4 regions of the Paenibacillus sp. Lou8.1 genome follow, and region 1 is predicted to be linked to each of the others. Evidence: predicted binding sites of a transcription regulator. Region 1 holds the regulator's gene; each other region holds the start of a gene.
The links. The regulator Rex, encoded in region 1, represses fermentation and respiration genes when NADH is low (regulators of the CRP and FNR family bind a similar motif). The targets are predictions, from matches to a motif close to TTGTGAAATATTTCACAA.

Region 1 (4,196 bases):
AAACAACCAAATTGCATGATCTTACAGCGATCAGCAATTCTTTTTTCTATCATTTTTGTCTATCACTTATAAAATATAGTATATCATAACGTATATCTAATATCGAAGGCAATGTGTGGAGGAGTTGTGATGAGGCAAAATCTTTGGTTAAGGTGGAGGCGAGACGATGCGTGTAGGATTTGATCTTACGATCGCTGTTGCCACCGGATTTTTTTCGATTAGATTCTTACGGAGAAAATCCGGCGGCAAAGGCGAACGCTCCGCTTCTCCAGATTCAAATCTTTCACTCCGTACTGCCCGCCATAAAGATGAATTTGCCCTAGAGAGAAAATGGATTGGTAAAGATGCTTCACTGGCTTTCAGCCCATTTTACGGCATAGCAAGACTAAAAGACGTAAATACGAATTTCATCGCATTTACGTCTTTTTCTTAAGCTTTCAATTATTTACTAGTCATTCATTCCACATCTGCTAATCCTCAACCAGCTAGTTATTGGGCAAAGTATATTTTACACCCGTCGCTACCCCATCTGAGAAACGATAAAAGCTGTAGTAATGATGACTTCCATCATCGTAAAACAACTGCCACACATATTCGCCATTGAACACACTCGGCTGAAGCCTTACAATTTTTACACCTGGAAGCTGCTGCTGAATTATTGCCGTCATTTTTTGCTCATCGACTCCATTCTTCAGCAGTTCGGTGTGAACACCGCTATTATCTGCGGCAGGTACGTTAGGTTGTCCTTCCACTTTTTGAAAAGGAACCCACACCATTATATTTTCATTCTGTGCATTTTTCCCTTGAACCACCCAATATACCTGATCCCACACAGACTTCCATGTTTGAGTCGTGCTAACCAGACCACCTGATTGCTTGGCCTTAATGATAGCGGCATTTTTCTCAGCCACCTGGTCTTGAGTAACATAGGAATAATACCAGAAAATGCTGACCAGGATCAGTATTACGGCCAAAATGGCGACCGCTATCCACTTTTTCTTATTTTTCAAACCCGTGCTTCCTCTCTAAGGGGATGTGACACCTGAATTAGCGCGACAGCAGCCCTTCAAAGGCGGCTTGTGCCTCATGTTTGATGCGTTCCTCGTCCATAGTCAGGCATTCGCCGTTTTTCACAACCTGACGACCGTCTACCCATACGTGAACCACGTCTTTGGCGCTTGCTGAGTATACCGCATGGGAAATAAGATCTGTACGCGGCAAGAAATGTGCCTGATTCAGATCCAGCGCGATAAAGTCAGCCTTGTTGCCTGCTGCCAACGCTCCTACTTCTTTTAAACCAATTGACTTTGCACCGTATTCTGTTGCCAGACGCAGCGCTTCACTCGCAGGAACTGCCGTAGGGTCACCAGATACACCCTTGTGAATAAGTGCTGCCAGACGCATTTCCTCGAACATATCCAGGTTATTATTACTGGCAGGACCATCCGTTCCGAGAGAAACGGTAACCCCTGCACGCAGCAATTCAGGCACTCTTGCCACACCACTTGCCAGCTTCAAGTTGCTACCTGGGTTGTGCGAAACCGCTACACCACGTTCAGCCAGTAAAGCTATTTCTTCGTCATTCAAATGAACGCCATGGGCAACAAGCGAAGGACGGGAGAAAAAACCAAGCTTATCCAAGTGTGCAACTGGACGCAAACCGTAGTCACGTACGTTTTGCTCCACTTCGGCGATCGTCTCAGACATGTGCGTATGCAGCGGCAAATCCAGATCATGCGCAGCTTGTACGAATTTTTCAATAAACGCAGGTGGACAGGTGTATGGCGCATGCGGTGACATCATCGTTGTAATACGCCCGTCTGCTTTACCATGCCAGTTACGCGCAAAAGTTACGGCCTCAGCCAGCTTGATTCGCTGTTCTTCCTCCGAACATAGTCCAATTGCTCCACGCATCAGACTTGCACGAATACCTGACTCTTCAGCCACACGAGCCACCTCATCCATATGATCGTACATGTCCAGGAAGGTCGTTGTTCCACCTTTCAGCATTTCCAGCACAGACAACGACGTACCCCAGTACACGTCCGTAGATGTAAACTTGGCTTCCATAGGCCACATTTTTTCCTGAAGCCATACTTGAAGTGCCAAGTCATCTCCATGCCCACGCAGCAGAGACATCGCCGCATGACCATGAGTATTAATCAGACCAGGTAAAAACAAAAGCCCCTTACCATCGATCGCTTCCGTCTCTTCCTCACCCGAAGGCAAAGTCTCGCCAATGTAAGTAATGCGGCTATCTTCCACAATCATAAAACCATGGATTACCCCAGCTTCTGGTCCATTTACGGCAAAAGAGCCGTTTTTAATCATCCATTTATTCACTGTCATATTGTGTTTCTTCCTTTCCGTCCTCCAAATAATAAGCGAGGCTAAGCAAATCAGTTGTAAAGTCTGTGGCATGAATCCGAATGTTGGCCGGTGCCTTGAGAGTAGTCGGTGCAAAGTTCAGGATCGCTCCAATTCCGCTATCAATAAGCCTGTCAGCCACGTGCTGTGCTTCAAAATCAGGTACGGTAATAATCCCGATTCGAATGTTTTTTTCTTTCACAGTCGTTTCCAGTTCATCCATCGGTTGCACGACCAATGTATTGATCTTGGTCCCTACCTTATCTGGAAACGCATCAAATACCGCTACAATCTTCATATTGTCTTTTAAATAAGCGTTATAATTCGAAAGGGCTTGCCCCAGATTACCCGCTCCGACCAATACTACATTAATTTGCTGATCGATTTTCAGGATATGGCGTATTTTCTCAATTAGATAAGAAACATCATAACCGATACCCTTCCGACCAAAATCTCCAAAATAGGCGAGATCTTTACGGATTTGGGCCGGGTTTAAATCTAGCCTCTGTCCCAACTCTTGAGAAGAGACCGTAGCCACCTCCCGTTTGTGAAGTGCATTCAGATAACGTAAATATACGGGTAACCTCCGTACGACAGCCTCTGAAATTTTATCTGATTTCATACTTGCTCCCCCTAATTGTAACGAACATACTTAGTGTCCGTCCGTTATGCCTCGGTCTCCGGGGCGGATTGGAGCCATTCGGCGATGCGGGGCACCATTTGCTCCGATGGCATATGCTCCATTTTTGGTCCCGGTAACGAGTACAAAAAGTGCTTTCCGTAATAGGATTCGATCACACGCGTATCGTAAACGATAACGACCCCGTGGTCGCTCGCTGTACGAACCAACCGACCAAATCCCTGTTTGAAGCGAATGACCGCTTGTGGTACAGACAGCTTCATAAATGGATTCTTCTTCTGCTGCTGGAGCAGCTCGCTTTTTGCCTCCAGCAACGGGTGATTCGGCGGTTGAAACGGCAAGCGAACAATGGCCAGACAAGTCAGAGCCTTCCCCGGAATATCGACGCCTTCCCAGAAGCTGCTGGTTCCCAGCAATACAGAAGCTTTGGCTTCCTGAAAACGGCGGGTTAGCTTGCTGCGACTCCCACTGTCCACACCTTGTCCCAGCACAGTAATTTCGCTGGATGCTAAGGCCTCTTTGAGCGGCTCATACACTTGCCGGAGCATCCGATAGGAAGTAAACAGAACGAGCATTCTCCCCCGCGTCGCCTGAGCAGTCGCTCCTAGAGAGCTAACGAGCATATCTACAAAGTGTGCATCTCCTACACTGCCCTTCACGCTTGGGAAATCCCGTGGAATGACCAGCAACACCTGATCCCTGTAATTAAAGGGTGACGGAAGCTGCGAAGTCATCAGCCGCTCTTGATCTGCGGCCTCCTGCAAGCCGAGCTGATCGATCATGTACTGAAACGACTTATCTACCGATAAGGTAGCAGACGTCAGAATAATGCTTCTTTTTTTGTCAAAAAACATTTCTTTCAACTGGCGGCTCACATCGACGGGCACCGCATAAAATTGTAATGATTTACTGCGGAATTGCCCACTCGCTTCGAGCCAGTATACGGTTGTTTCATCATCGAGTCGCATAAAAAAGCGCAAATTTTCTCGAATCCCCGCCAGATCCTTGAGCAGACCCGTGATATCTGTAATAAGGCTATCCGCCGCATAATCGTCATGTTCTTCCTTGACGTCCAGCATCAGCTTGTCGCCCTTGCGCAAAATTTCACTCATCGTTACATATAGCTGATTTTCCAAAGCCCCCGCCTGATCCCACTTTGCAGGCTTGGCTGAAGGTTTGAGACGGGAAG
Region 2 (4,196 bases), on a different contig from region 1:
CCAGTTTCCTTAATCATTTGCATATTTACTTGATAAGGTGAAAGCAGTTCAATACGTTCAGCAAATTTATCTTCTTCCCCCATAGATACCCAAACATCTGTGTAGATTACATCTGCGCCCGCAACAGCCTCTTCAATACTACTGGTTACCATTACCTGGTCACTAAATTTTTTGGCCAAATAAATGACTTCTTGTCCCGGCCATAATGATTTTGGCGCACAAATCCGAACTTCCATTCCAACGATTGAACCACCAATTAATAAGCTATTAGCAACATTGTTTCGGCCATCGCCAACATAAACGAGCTTTACATTTCGCAAGTGCCCTATATGTTCTTGGATGGTTAATAAATCCGCGAGCGTTTGGGTTGGATGCCACATATCCGTTAGACCGTTCCACACCGGTACACCCGAATGCTCAGCTAAAGATTCCACTGTTTTATGAGCAAAGCCGCGGAACTCAATTCCATCAAACATGCGGCCCAACACTTTAGCCGTGTCTTCTACGGATTCTTTTTTACCGAGCTGAATATCACCTTTACCTAAATACTCGGGATGCGCGCCTAATTCTGTACAAGCTACTGTAAATGCGCACCGTGTACGAGTAGAAGTTTTTTCAAACAAAAGAGCTATATTTTTTCCTTCCAAATAACGATGGGGAATGCCATTTTTCTTTTTCTCTTTTAAATCTGCTGCTAAATCGAGAAAATATAACAATTCCTCTTCTGTAAAATCTATCTCTGCAAGAAAACTTCTGCCTTTTAAGCTTGAATTAGTTTTTCCCATATTTATCCCTGCTTTCTCCATAATTTAAATATCTTTTCGAACGATTGGCATACTCATACAACGTGGACCCCCACGGCCACGGGATAATTCCGAGCTCAATATTTCAATTACCTCGATACCGTGTTCACGCATTAAAGCATTTGACACATAGTTACGGTCATACGTAACAACTACTCCTGGCGCAATGGCTAATGTATTGGATCCGTCATTCCATTGTTCACGAGCAGAGGCTATTACATCTCCTCCTCCACAAGGAATAAGAACCAAATCCTTCAAGCCCAAAACCTCTTTGAGAGATTCCATTAAAGAGGTGTGATGGGTAATTTTAAGCGTTTCTTCATCCGGGCCTTTCTCTAAAACATAAATATTCATATTTCCTTGCGGTCCTTGGATCGCTGGATGAATTGTAAATTTGTCATAATCAACCATCGTAAATACGGTATCTAAATGCATAAATGCCCTGCATTTTGGAATTTCAATGGCTAATACTCTCTTAAATTTTTCTTGACGGCTAAATAGATTTAGGGCTAAACGTTCAATGGCTTTAGCTGAAGTACGGGCAGATACACCAATGGCAATGGATTCTTCATTTAAAATGAGCTCATCGCCGCCTTCGATTGGAAATTCATAATTGCGATCCAGCCAAACCGGTACATTATGACTGGTAAATCTTGAATGATGTTTGATAACGTACTCCATAAACAATGATTCACTTCTTCGTGCAGTTTCTCTCATTTTATTAATCGTTAATCCATCACCAATAACAGCTGCAGGATCGCGGGTAAAATATAAATTTGGCATTGGAACTAAATAAAATGGAGAACGATCTTGCATAAATTCAGATAGTTGCATATTCTTACTCGTTTCAATTTCGTTTTTCCGTACACCACTCATTATTTTTTGAATTAAATCTTCATTTGAGAAGGAAAGTAAATATTCTTTTAAAATTTGATGTGAAACATTTCCTTCAGTCCTTCCTTCTTCTAACATTTGGTCAACAAATTCTTCTCTCAGTTTTTTATCCACTAATGCCTCGGCCGCGAGTTTTTCTAAATAAAGAACTTCAATTCCCCGATTGCGTAATGTTTGGGCAAAATAATCATGTTCTTTTTGAATCACCGGCAAAAAGGGAATATCGTCAAATAATAATGGCTGCAAATACTCCGGCGTTAAGTTTTCCAATTCTTGTCCCGGACGTTTTAATAAAACCGTTTGTAATTCCCCAATTTCCGAAGCCACATGCAATGGATGCTTCATTTGTCGTACCTCCTTTTTAATCTTTGATGTTTACAAGTTCATCATAAATAGTCCATGCTTTCCGTCTTGTGCAAACACCAACATTTTTGTTGAGAAATATTTCACGTTTTTATTTTTAAAATAACAAAAAAATGTATTTTTATAATATATTTTGTCAGTTTTATCTGCGGAACCTATTTCATATTACGCATATATGATGAATATCTGGGCTTTAACTGCTGATCTAAAAAAATACATTATCAACTTGCAGCCTATGTAGAATGCGAGCCGTATCAACAAGAAAAAAAGAGCGAAGGAACGCCCGCAAGGTAGCTGTGATGCTTGAGCCAACAAGATACATCACATCTACGGCATGCTCAGATTCGGGCACCCTACGCTCTTTAATTACTAAATTCAAGTAACCTCGTATTCTCTCTTGACAATCTACTAGCTAATTCTACTAGCTATCTTTATCTAAAAATTAAATTAAGTCTTTCTTCTAAAATCTTTCGATCCGATAGGGTTTGGGAAATGACAAGGCAGGTATCATTCCCGCATACACACCCTACCATTTCTCTCCATTTTGAACTATCTAATAAAACACCAATAACATTTGCATTGCCAGGTAACGTTTTTATAATCGTTAATTTATCGATATAATCAATCTTTACAACAACTTCTTTTAACTTCTTCTTTAACTTCAAATCAGTTTGCAAAGGCATTTCTGAGGAAACATTATATATCATAAATCCTTTCGAAGAAGCTATTTTTATTAATTTCAGCTCACGGATATCCCGGGAAATCGTAGCTTGCGTCACTATTACATCTTGTTCTGCCAACAGCTCTACTAACTTCTCTTGTGTTTCTATTTCATATTCGCTCACCAATTGCTTAATTAACCGATGTCTTTTTTCTTTTTTCATAGAAAGACACTCCTTTTCATATTATAGCTTTATCACATTTTGCTCTAATTTTCTATTATTTGCTATAAAGAGGAATACAGACTGTATACTCTATCTTTTAGAATACCGTTTACAGTCGTGTTATTGATGAATGCAAGAGTCATTTATTGAGAGATGAGCAGAATTTATTTTTCATTGATAACGCTGAAACGAACGAAGAGGAACTTCTCATTGCTGGAAGCTCCTCTTCTTGTATGAAAAGTTTAATGGTAGATTTTGAAAAAATGTTGTCGTGATCATTATCACGGTCTAACCTGTAAATTTAAGTTAAAATACAAACAATTTAAATTATGTTTTACCTAAAACCAAAAATACCGTGATGGATCACAAAGAAAAAAACAGGGAAGTGTACAAAGATGAAAAGAACTGATTTACCTCTTGTCTATTCTTGTTCTGGATGTTCCTCCGCAGCACAAACCGCTAACATGATCGCTATACAAATGGATCGAGAAAAAGTCGCTGAAATGTCCTGCATAGCTGGTGTTGGTGGTGATGTCAAACCTCTTGTCAGAACAGCAAAATCGGGACGTGACATCATTGCAATTGACGGCTGTCCCTTGTCCTGTTGCAAGAGTTGCTTAGCAAGGCATGAAGTTCAACCCAAACACCATTTCCTGCTGTCTGACTTTGACGTACCCAAAATAATAGGAGAAGATCCTAACCCCGATCATTATAGGAATGCTTACACACAAATCTTAGAACAAATTGGACAATAATTCTTAATCAAAATAAAGATGTGTATCGAATGATGACTCATCCTTATTTTAAATCCTTAAAGGTGTTGGTACAGTATACAGTAAAAGTATAGCGGGCTCTTATTATGTAACAATATCGTAAATTAGTTTTTACTGGTGGCTCCTAACACATCTTTAAGGGCCACCAGAATTTTTTATACAGCAAAACATCTTTTTAATAAGGAAAATAATTTGGAATATTTAAATGAGTTAGTCTCACAATTTAAAATTAATAAAATTCATATGCGTCCTTGCACATACGAAGATTTAATTAATGTGGGAAAAAAGATTAGCAATCAATAATTACCTATGGCTTATATTGAATTTCTAGAAGCAATGGGAAACGGCACTGATCATACTTTTTTTGCGTGGTGAATCATGTTTTATGGATGAATTGTTATTTACTGTAGTCCTCAGAACTTCTGAAACGAATCTAAGAGGAACTATAACCCGTTTCTCAAACCGTCGTTCTAAGGGGA
Region 3 (4,196 bases), on a different contig from region 1:
CTGATATCACACGCGTAGCCATTATCACGGACCCTATGATGGTACAACTGGGATATGTAGATCGTGTTATTCATTATCTGCATCAACGCCAAACACCAGTAGCTATCGAAGTGTTCTCTGAAGTAGAGCCAGATCCATCGACAGTTACGGTAGAACGTGGTACTGAAATGATGAGACGTTTCCAACCGGATTGCATCATCGCACTGGGCGGCGGTTCGCCAATGGATGCGGCTAAAGGCATGTGGATGTTCTATGAATATCCAGATACTGATTTCAATAACTTAAAACAAAAATTCATGGATATCCGTAAACGGATTTACAAGTACCCACGTTTGGGTCAAAAAGCACAATTTGTAGCTATCCCTACAACCTCGGGTACAGGTTCCGAAGTTACATCGTTCGCAGTAATTACGGACAAAAACCTGGGCGACACGAAGTACCCACTGGCTGACTATGAGTTGACTCCTGATGTGGCAATTATTGACCCAGTGTTTGTATATTCGCTACCTAAAACAGCTGTAGCGGACACAGGTATGGATGTTCTGACACATGCTATCGAGGCTTACGTGTCCGTAATGGCTAATGACTACACAGATGGTCTGGCAATTAAAGCCATTCAATTGGTATTCCAATACCTAGAACAATCGGCTCTGACTGGTGATAAGCTGGCTCGTGAAAAAATGCATAATGCTTCTACACTTGCTGGTATGGCATTTGCTAATGCATTCTTGGGCATTAACCACAGTCTTGCACATAAATGGGGTGGACAATACCATACAGCGCATGGCCGCACGAATGCCATTTTATTGCCGCACGTCATTCGCTATAATGCGAAAAAACCGACAAAATTTGCTTCGTTCCCTAAATATTCGCACTTTGTTGCGGATGAGCGTTATGCAGAAATCGCGCGCATACTGGGACTGCCTGCACGCACCACCGAAGAAGGGGTTAACAGCTTGATCGAAGCGATCCGTAAAATGAACAAAACACTTGGTATCGAGGAATCGTTCCAACAAATCGGTTTCGATGCGAAGGATTTCGAATCACGTGTAGACTATCTGGCTGACCGCGCATTTGAAGATCAATGTACAACTGCGAATCCGAAGTTGCCACTGGTTACTGAGTTGGCTGATGTCTATCGCAATGCCTTCTACGGACGTTTTGACCAATAATATAATAGGTACGAAGAGGCTTGTGAAAAAGCATTTTCTCGTTCAGTACCGATGCAGGCTCTCTATATAGAGGGCCTGTTGGTTTGGGAAGGGAGGTGAACGGCAAGGCTAAGGATATAGGCGTGAAGCTAGGGAAAATAAAGTGATAAAAATCACTCATATTGTGATTTTTGTCACATACTACACTCTATCATTATTCTACAATAAGGGTGTAAGAAAGGTCCCGACACTGAGCGTAAGGCATCGGTGAAAAGGCCGGGCTCAAGAAATAGCTTTATCGTGAAAAAAATCACAAGTCCGGAAGACCAAACAATTTGGAGGGATTTACATGTCGGTGATTGAGAGAGAATTACAAGAGCAACAATCTGGCTGGAGAGGTTTTAAAAAAGGCAAATGGACTAAAGAAGTCAACGTCAACGATTTTATTGAAACTAATATCTTACCTTATGTTGGCAATGAAGAATTTTTGGTTGGTCCTACCGCCAACACAACTGCATTGTGGGATATTGTATCCGATCTTACTAAAAAAGAGTTGGCAAACGGCGGCGTGCTTGATGTAGACGTGAATACGCCATCCACTATTATTTCACATAAACCGGGTTATCTAGACCGGGATAAAGAGCAAATTGTCGGTGTACAAACAGATGCTCCATTCAAACGCTCTTTGCAGCCGTTTGGTGGAATTCGGATGATGATCGACGCTTGTAAAGCCTATGGTTTTGAAGTACCAGAAAGTATTATTGATATCTTCACTCATATTCGTAAAACTCACAACCAAGGTGTATTTGACGCTTATACAGATGAAATGAGAGCAGCCCGTAAAGCTGGTATCATTACTGGTCTGCCAGATGCATACGGTCGTGGTCGTATTATCGGTGACTATCGTCGTGTAGCTTTGTATGGTGTAGCCTTCTTGATCCAAGATAAAAAGCTGCAACTGAAAAGCCTTGAAGTTGATTCCATGGAAGAAGACGTAATTCGTCTTCGTGAGGAAATTTCCGAACAAATTCGTGCTTTGAATGAACTGAAACAAATGGCTGCTGAGCACGGTTTTGATATTTCCAAACCTGCTAACAATGCGAAAGAAGCTTTCCAATGGGTATATTTTGGATATCTTGCAGCAATCAAAGAACAAAATGGTGCAGCAATGTCCTTAGGACGTGTATCTTCCTTCCTTGATATTTACTCTCAACGTGATATGGAAGAGGGTACAATGACAGAAGAACAAGCTCAAGAACTGGTCGATCATTTTGTTATGAAATTGCGTATTGTTAAGTTCTTGCGCACACCTGACTATAATGAACTGTTCAGTGGAGATCCAACTTGGGTTACTGAGTCCATTGGTGGTATGTCCGTAACTGGAGAAACTCGGGTAACTAAAAACAGCTTCCGTTTCCTGCACACCCTCTACAATCTGGGACCTGCACCGGAGCCGAACCTGACTGTACTGTGGTCGGAAAAATTGCCTGAAGGCTTCAAAAAGTATTGTGCGAAAGTTTCTATTGAAACTAGCTCCATTCAGTACGAAAATGACGATCTGATGCGTCCAATTTATGGAGACGATTATGGTATTGCTTGTTGTGTATCGGCAATGAAAATCGGTAAGCAAATGCAATTCTTTGGTGCTCGTGCCAACTTGGCTAAAGCTCTGCTGTATGCAATTAACGGTGGTAAAGATGAAAAATCTGGCGTTCAAGTAGGGCCTGAATTCCCAGCCATTACAGGTGAAGTTCTGGATTATGAAGAAGTGTTGAGCCGCTTCAAACCTATGATGGAATGGTTGGCAAAACTGTACATGAACACTTTGAATGTTATTCACTACATGCATGATAAATATAGCTACGAACGCATTGAAATGGCGTTGCATGATCGTGATATTCTCCGTACCATGGCTTGTGGTATTGCGGGTCTGTCAGTTGCTACCGACTCCTTGAGTGCCATTAAATTTGCAAAAGTTAAACCAATCCGTAACGAAAAAGGGATTGCCGTTGACTTTGAAATCGAAGGCGAATATCCTTGCTATGGTAACAACGATGACCGTGTAGATAACATCGCTGTGGAACTGGTAGAAAGCTTCATGAGCATGATTCGCAAGCATAAAGCTTATCGTAATGCGGTTCCTACTCAATCTGTACTGACTATTACTTCCAACGTGGTGTACGGTAAGAAAACAGGTACAACACCAGATGGACGTAAAGCAGGCGAACCGTTTGCACCAGGGGCAAACCCAATGCACGGCCGTGATAAAAAAGGTGCTTTGGCATCTCTGAGTTCCGTAGCCAAATTGCCTTATGAACACAGTCTGGATGGTATCTCGAACACCTTCTCCATCGTGCCTAAAGCACTGGGTAAAGAAGAAGAAACACGCAAAACAAACCTTGTTTCGATGATGGATGGCTACTTTGGAAGCCACGCACATCATCTGAATGTCAATGTGTTTGCTCGCGAACAACTGTTGGATGCAATGGAGCACCCAGAAAACTATCCACAGCTTACGATTCGTGTTTCCGGTTATGCCGTTAACTTTATCAAGCTGACTCGTGAACAACAATTGGACGTTATTAACCGTACTTTCCACGGTACAATGTAAATAAGTATTACAATGACGCACGCATAGCGGATGCGGGAAGGATGATGCAACATGTTGAAAGGTCACATACACTCATTGGAAACCTTCGGGACCGTCGATGGTCCCGGCATCCGCTTCGTGCTCTTTATGCAAGGATGCTTGTTGAAATGTCAATATTGCCATAACCCGGACACTTGGGCCTTGAATGAAGGTAATCCGATGACGTTGGAGGAGGTATTGGCTGAGATTGAGCCGTATTTAGCCTATTACCGTTCTTCCGGAGGCGGATTGACCGTATCCGGTGGAGAACCGACGCTGCAAGCTCATTTTGTCGCAGAGCTGTTCAAAGAAGTAAAACGTCGGTGGAATTTGCACACGACACTGGACAGTAACGGATTTAATGACGCGGGCCGTATCCATGAACTGCTGGACGTAACAGACTTGGTGCTACTGGA
Region 4 (4,196 bases), on a different contig from region 1:
CCAGACCGATCCGTTCCACCCACTCCGACGTGCGCTCCAGGTATTGTCCTGTTTCCCGGTAGAGTTGCATTACGCTACCTACAATATCAATCAACTCGGCATCGGTTTTCACTTTACAGAGTGAATCAGCCAACCGTGCTTTAATACCGCCATTACCACCGATAAAGATCTCCCAGCCCCCATCATTACCTACGATTCCGATATCTTTAGTACATGATTCCGCACAGTTACGTGGACATCCATTAACTGCTAATTTGAATTTTGCTGGGAAATCCAGTCGTTCGAATTTTCGTTCCAACACTTCTCCCATTCCCATCGAGTCCTGTGTGCCAAACCGGCAAAATTGCGATCCAACACAGGTTTTAACCGTACGAAGTGACTTCGCGTAGGCATATCCCGACGGCATATCGAGTTCTTCCCATACTTTAGGCAGATCCTCTTTACGGACACCGATCAAATCCAGCCGCTGTCCTCCTGTTACTTTAACGACCTTAACGTTGTATTTAAGAGAAACATCTGCTATCTTCTTCAAATCTTCTGGGGTCGTTACACCGCCGTACATTCTAGGAACAACTGTAAACGTTCCATCCTTTTGAATGTTTGCGTGCAATCGCTCATTTACAAAACGGGAATCTCCCTCATTTTCATAGGTATCCGGGTTAATCATTCCCAAATAGTAATTCAGCGCCGGGCGGCATTTGGAGCATCCTTCATCATTATGCCAACCCAGTACATTCATAACTTCACGCGTTGTTGTCAGCCCTTTGGTTTTGATCGCTTCCACAATCTCGTCCCGACTCAATGATGTGCAACCACATATTCCTTGCTTGGCTGACGTCTTGAAGCTGTCTCCAAGAACATATTGTAAAATTTGCTCAACGACTGGCTTACATCCTCCACAGGAACGCGTTGCTCCGGTGCATGCCTTAATTTCATCGACTGTGGTCAGTCCATTATCATTAATTGCATCCACAATCGCCTTTTTAGTCACACCGTTACAGCCGCAGACAATTTCATCATCAGCCATCGTTTCAGCGGATAATGTTTTCGCCCCGTGATTGCTACATCCAGTACCCATGATCTGTCCATATATCTCATCTGTCATCAATGTTTGCTGACGCACATATTTTTGAAGACTAGCAGATTCGCTCACATCGCCAAACAGTACAGTTCCAACAATCTTATTTTCACGAAGCAGCACTTTTTTGTATGTGCGCTTCCACTCATCCTTTGCAACAATCACCGTATGTTCAGGCTGGGTTATGAATTCGCCAGCTGAGAAAACATCCACCCCTGAAATTTTGAGCTTGGTAGAAACCACCGATCCCATATAACCTTCAGTTTCCGCGCCTGCCAAATGTTTGGCAATGACACTTCCCTGCTCAAACAGCGGAGCTACCAGACCATAACAGATTCCGCGGTGTTCAACACATTCCCCTACGGCGTATACATCCGGTACGGAGGTTCTCATCAAATCATCGACTACGATACCACGGTTCGTTTCCATACCACTTTGCATAGCCACCTGAATATTAGGCTTGATCCCGACGGCCATAACGACCAAATCCGCTTCTAGCTCGCTTCCGTCTGAAAACCGCAGCCCTTGTACCCGATCTTGACCATACACCTCCGCAGTTTGCATTTGCATAGCAAACTTGATTCCCTGGCGTTCTAGTTCTGCTTTCAGCATCGCAGAGGCTTCCCGGTCCAGCTGGCGTTCCATCAAATCCTCCATTAAATGAACGACCGTAACATCCATTCCCAGGTTGACCAAGCCTTTAGCTGCTTCCAGCCCTAACAGACCTCCACCAATGACAGCTGCCTTTTTAAAGGTCTTCGCTGCCTCAAGCATTGCCGAGCAATCGGCGATATCTCGGAAACCGATGACACCCGGTAATTCTTTACCCGGAATAGGCAGAATAAATGATTGTGAGCCAGTAGCTACCAAAGCTACATCGTAATCAATTTCCAGTCCGTCTTCGGTGTGAATCTTCTTGTTCTCACCGTCGATGCTTTTCACCATTTTTCCTGTAAACAAAGTAATCCCTTGATCCGCATACCATTGCAAATCGTTCAGTATGATATCATCAATCGTTTTACTGCCTTCCAGTACATAAGAGAGCATGATCCTGTTATAGTTCGGATGCGGCTCATTTCCCAGGACCGTAATTTCATACTTATCTGTTAATTTTAAAATTTGTTCGACCGTATTGATACCAGCCATCCCGTTCCCTATAACCACAAGTTTCTGTTTACTGTTTATCATATACCGGTTCCTCCATTCATTCGACGATACTCCCTATCCGACGACATCTCCTACGTTCCTATGAATATTGCTTATGCTTCTATTCTAATACAGCAGACAGAGCTATATGTGATTACAGTCACAATATAGTTCAAATTAAGAATATTTAGGGATTTCCCTATTCTATTTCAAGGGATAAAGGTAAGAAGCTGAAATCAAATTTCATAATATTAAATACATCACTTGCCCAATTCATCGAACGAATCTTTCCATTTCATGTGTAATTACAACCTTTATAAGGAATACTTTAGGAACAACTTGTATCTTAAGGAAACATGAATTGAATCGTATGGAGGTGATCATCATGTGGTCTAAAATTATTTCTTATATTCCAAGCTGGAGTACACTCTTTCAAGCAGGCCTCGCGTTGGTTATTCCTTTAGGAATTTATTATATAAACACATCGATTTATTCGTTTGTTGGCAGTAAGGGAGCAAAACCCAAACATTCTTCTGATCGTCCGCTTTCCGACGAACATAACGAAGGCGATGCTGATCAGCAGCATGAATCAAGCTCCAAAATTACAGGGAATTATGATTCCGATTTAAAGTTGATCCGAGAGGCTATAGGCGAAAATAGTGATGTGCATTTTCGTGAGTTTGTAGTAAAGAAATATCATGCTCGGTCCGTGTTAGTCTTCATAGAAGGTATGCAGGATGAAAAGCTTATGAGCAAGCAGGTATTGGAGGTCTTGATGTTCGAGGGCCAGCAGGACCCACAGCGCCCACAGGAACAGCTGGAAAGTATAAGTAACTCTTTTATAAAAGAAAACTTGATGCCACTTACGCAGATTAGTGAAGTTGCTGATATGGAGGACCTGCAGGAGTCTATACTTTTAGGCCATACTGCCTTATTAATTGAAGGTATGAAGGGAGCACTCCTGGTGGGCTCGCCCAATGGCGCCATTCGCTCCGTCAATGAACCAACCTCTGAAGCATTACTTCGGGGTCCCCGCATTGGTTTTACGGAGGTATTAAGTGAAAATACTTCGATGCTTCGACGCCAAGGCTTAAACAAAAGTCTGGAAATGAAGAAATTTCAAGTGGGAAGCCGAATCAAAAAAGATCTGGTTGTCGCGTATATAAAGGATATTGTGAATCCAGATCTCCTCGAAGAAGTAACCCGCAGAATTTCAAAGATAGACATGGATTTTTTGGCTGAATCCGGTTATGTGGAACAACTTATTGAAGACAATTATTTAAGTCCGTTCCAGCAGGCTCACAACACAGAGCGTCCCGACCGTGTCATTAATGCTTTGTTGGAAGGAAGAATAGCTATTTTGCTGGATGGGACTCCCTTTGCACTTATTGTTCCGGTGACCTTCAGTATGCTGCTTCAATCACCTGAAGACTATTATGAGCGCTGGATTCCAGGAACACTTTTACGGCTGTTGCGTTTTAGCGGGGCTTTTATAGCGCTTATGGGGCCTGCTTTGTACATCTCTTTTATATCGTTTCATCCCGGTTTGATTCCGACCAAGCTGGTCATTAGCATCATCGAAACCCGTCAAGGCGTCCCCTTCCCATCCGTCATTGAGGTTATGATTTTAGAAATCTCTATCGAAATCCTACGGGAAGCCGGCATTCGCTTGCCCAAACCCATTGGTCCTGCGATGGGTATTGTGGGAGGCTTGGTCATCGGCGACGCTGCTGTAAATGCAGGCATCGTTAGCCCCTTCCTGGTAATTGTGGTTGCGGTTACTGCCATTTCTTCGTTTTCGATACCGACATACAGTGCGGGCATTACCTTGCGTCTTTTGCGTTTCGCCGGCATGCTCTTTGCAGCCATCCTGGGCATGTTCGGAACTATATTGTTCTTTCTGTTAATTTGTATCCATCTGACGAAATTAAAAAGCTTTGGCGTACCGTATGTAACGCCCTTTTCCCCTATG

Region 2: arcA (arginine deiminase) is a predicted target of Rex. The motif match lies at 2,132-2,149, and genes of this name have one in related genera.
Region 3: pflB (formate C-acetyltransferase) is a predicted target of Rex. The motif match lies at 1,450-1,467, and genes of this name have one in related genera.
Region 4: nirB (nitrite reductase large subunit NirB) is a predicted target of Rex. The motif match lies at 2,373-2,390, and genes of this name have one in related genera.

The regions. Positions count from the first base shown of each region.
Region 1 covers NZ_JANAVN010000016.1:110,991-115,186, reverse strand. The annotation lists gene NLX78_RS21580 (hypothetical protein) at 167-433, shown strand; gene NLX78_RS21575 (cell wall elongation regulator TseB-like domain-containing protein) at 486-1,010, opposite strand; gene NLX78_RS21570 (amidohydrolase) at 1,048-2,349, opposite strand; gene NLX78_RS21565 (redox-sensing transcriptional repressor Rex) at 2,336-2,989, opposite strand; gene dinG (ATP-dependent DNA helicase DinG) at 3,034-4,196, opposite strand, start outside.
Region 2 covers NZ_JANAVN010000011.1:220,243-224,438, reverse strand. The annotation lists gene argF (ornithine carbamoyltransferase) at 1-785, opposite strand, end outside; gene arcA (arginine deiminase) at 810-2,042, opposite strand; gene argR (arginine repressor) at 2,492-2,944, opposite strand; gene NLX78_RS17355 (putative zinc-binding protein) at 3,340-3,699, shown strand.
Region 3 covers NZ_JANAVN010000004.1:41,578-45,773, reverse strand. The annotation lists gene adhE (bifunctional acetaldehyde-CoA/alcohol dehydrogenase) at 1-1,172, shown strand, start outside; gene pflB (formate C-acetyltransferase) at 1,501-3,762, shown strand; gene pflA (pyruvate formate-lyase-activating protein) at 3,814-4,196, shown strand, end outside.
Region 4 covers NZ_JANAVN010000013.1:155,987-160,182, forward strand. The annotation lists gene nirB (nitrite reductase large subunit NirB) at 1-2,266, opposite strand, end outside; gene NLX78_RS19050 (spore germination protein) at 2,610-4,196, shown strand, end outside.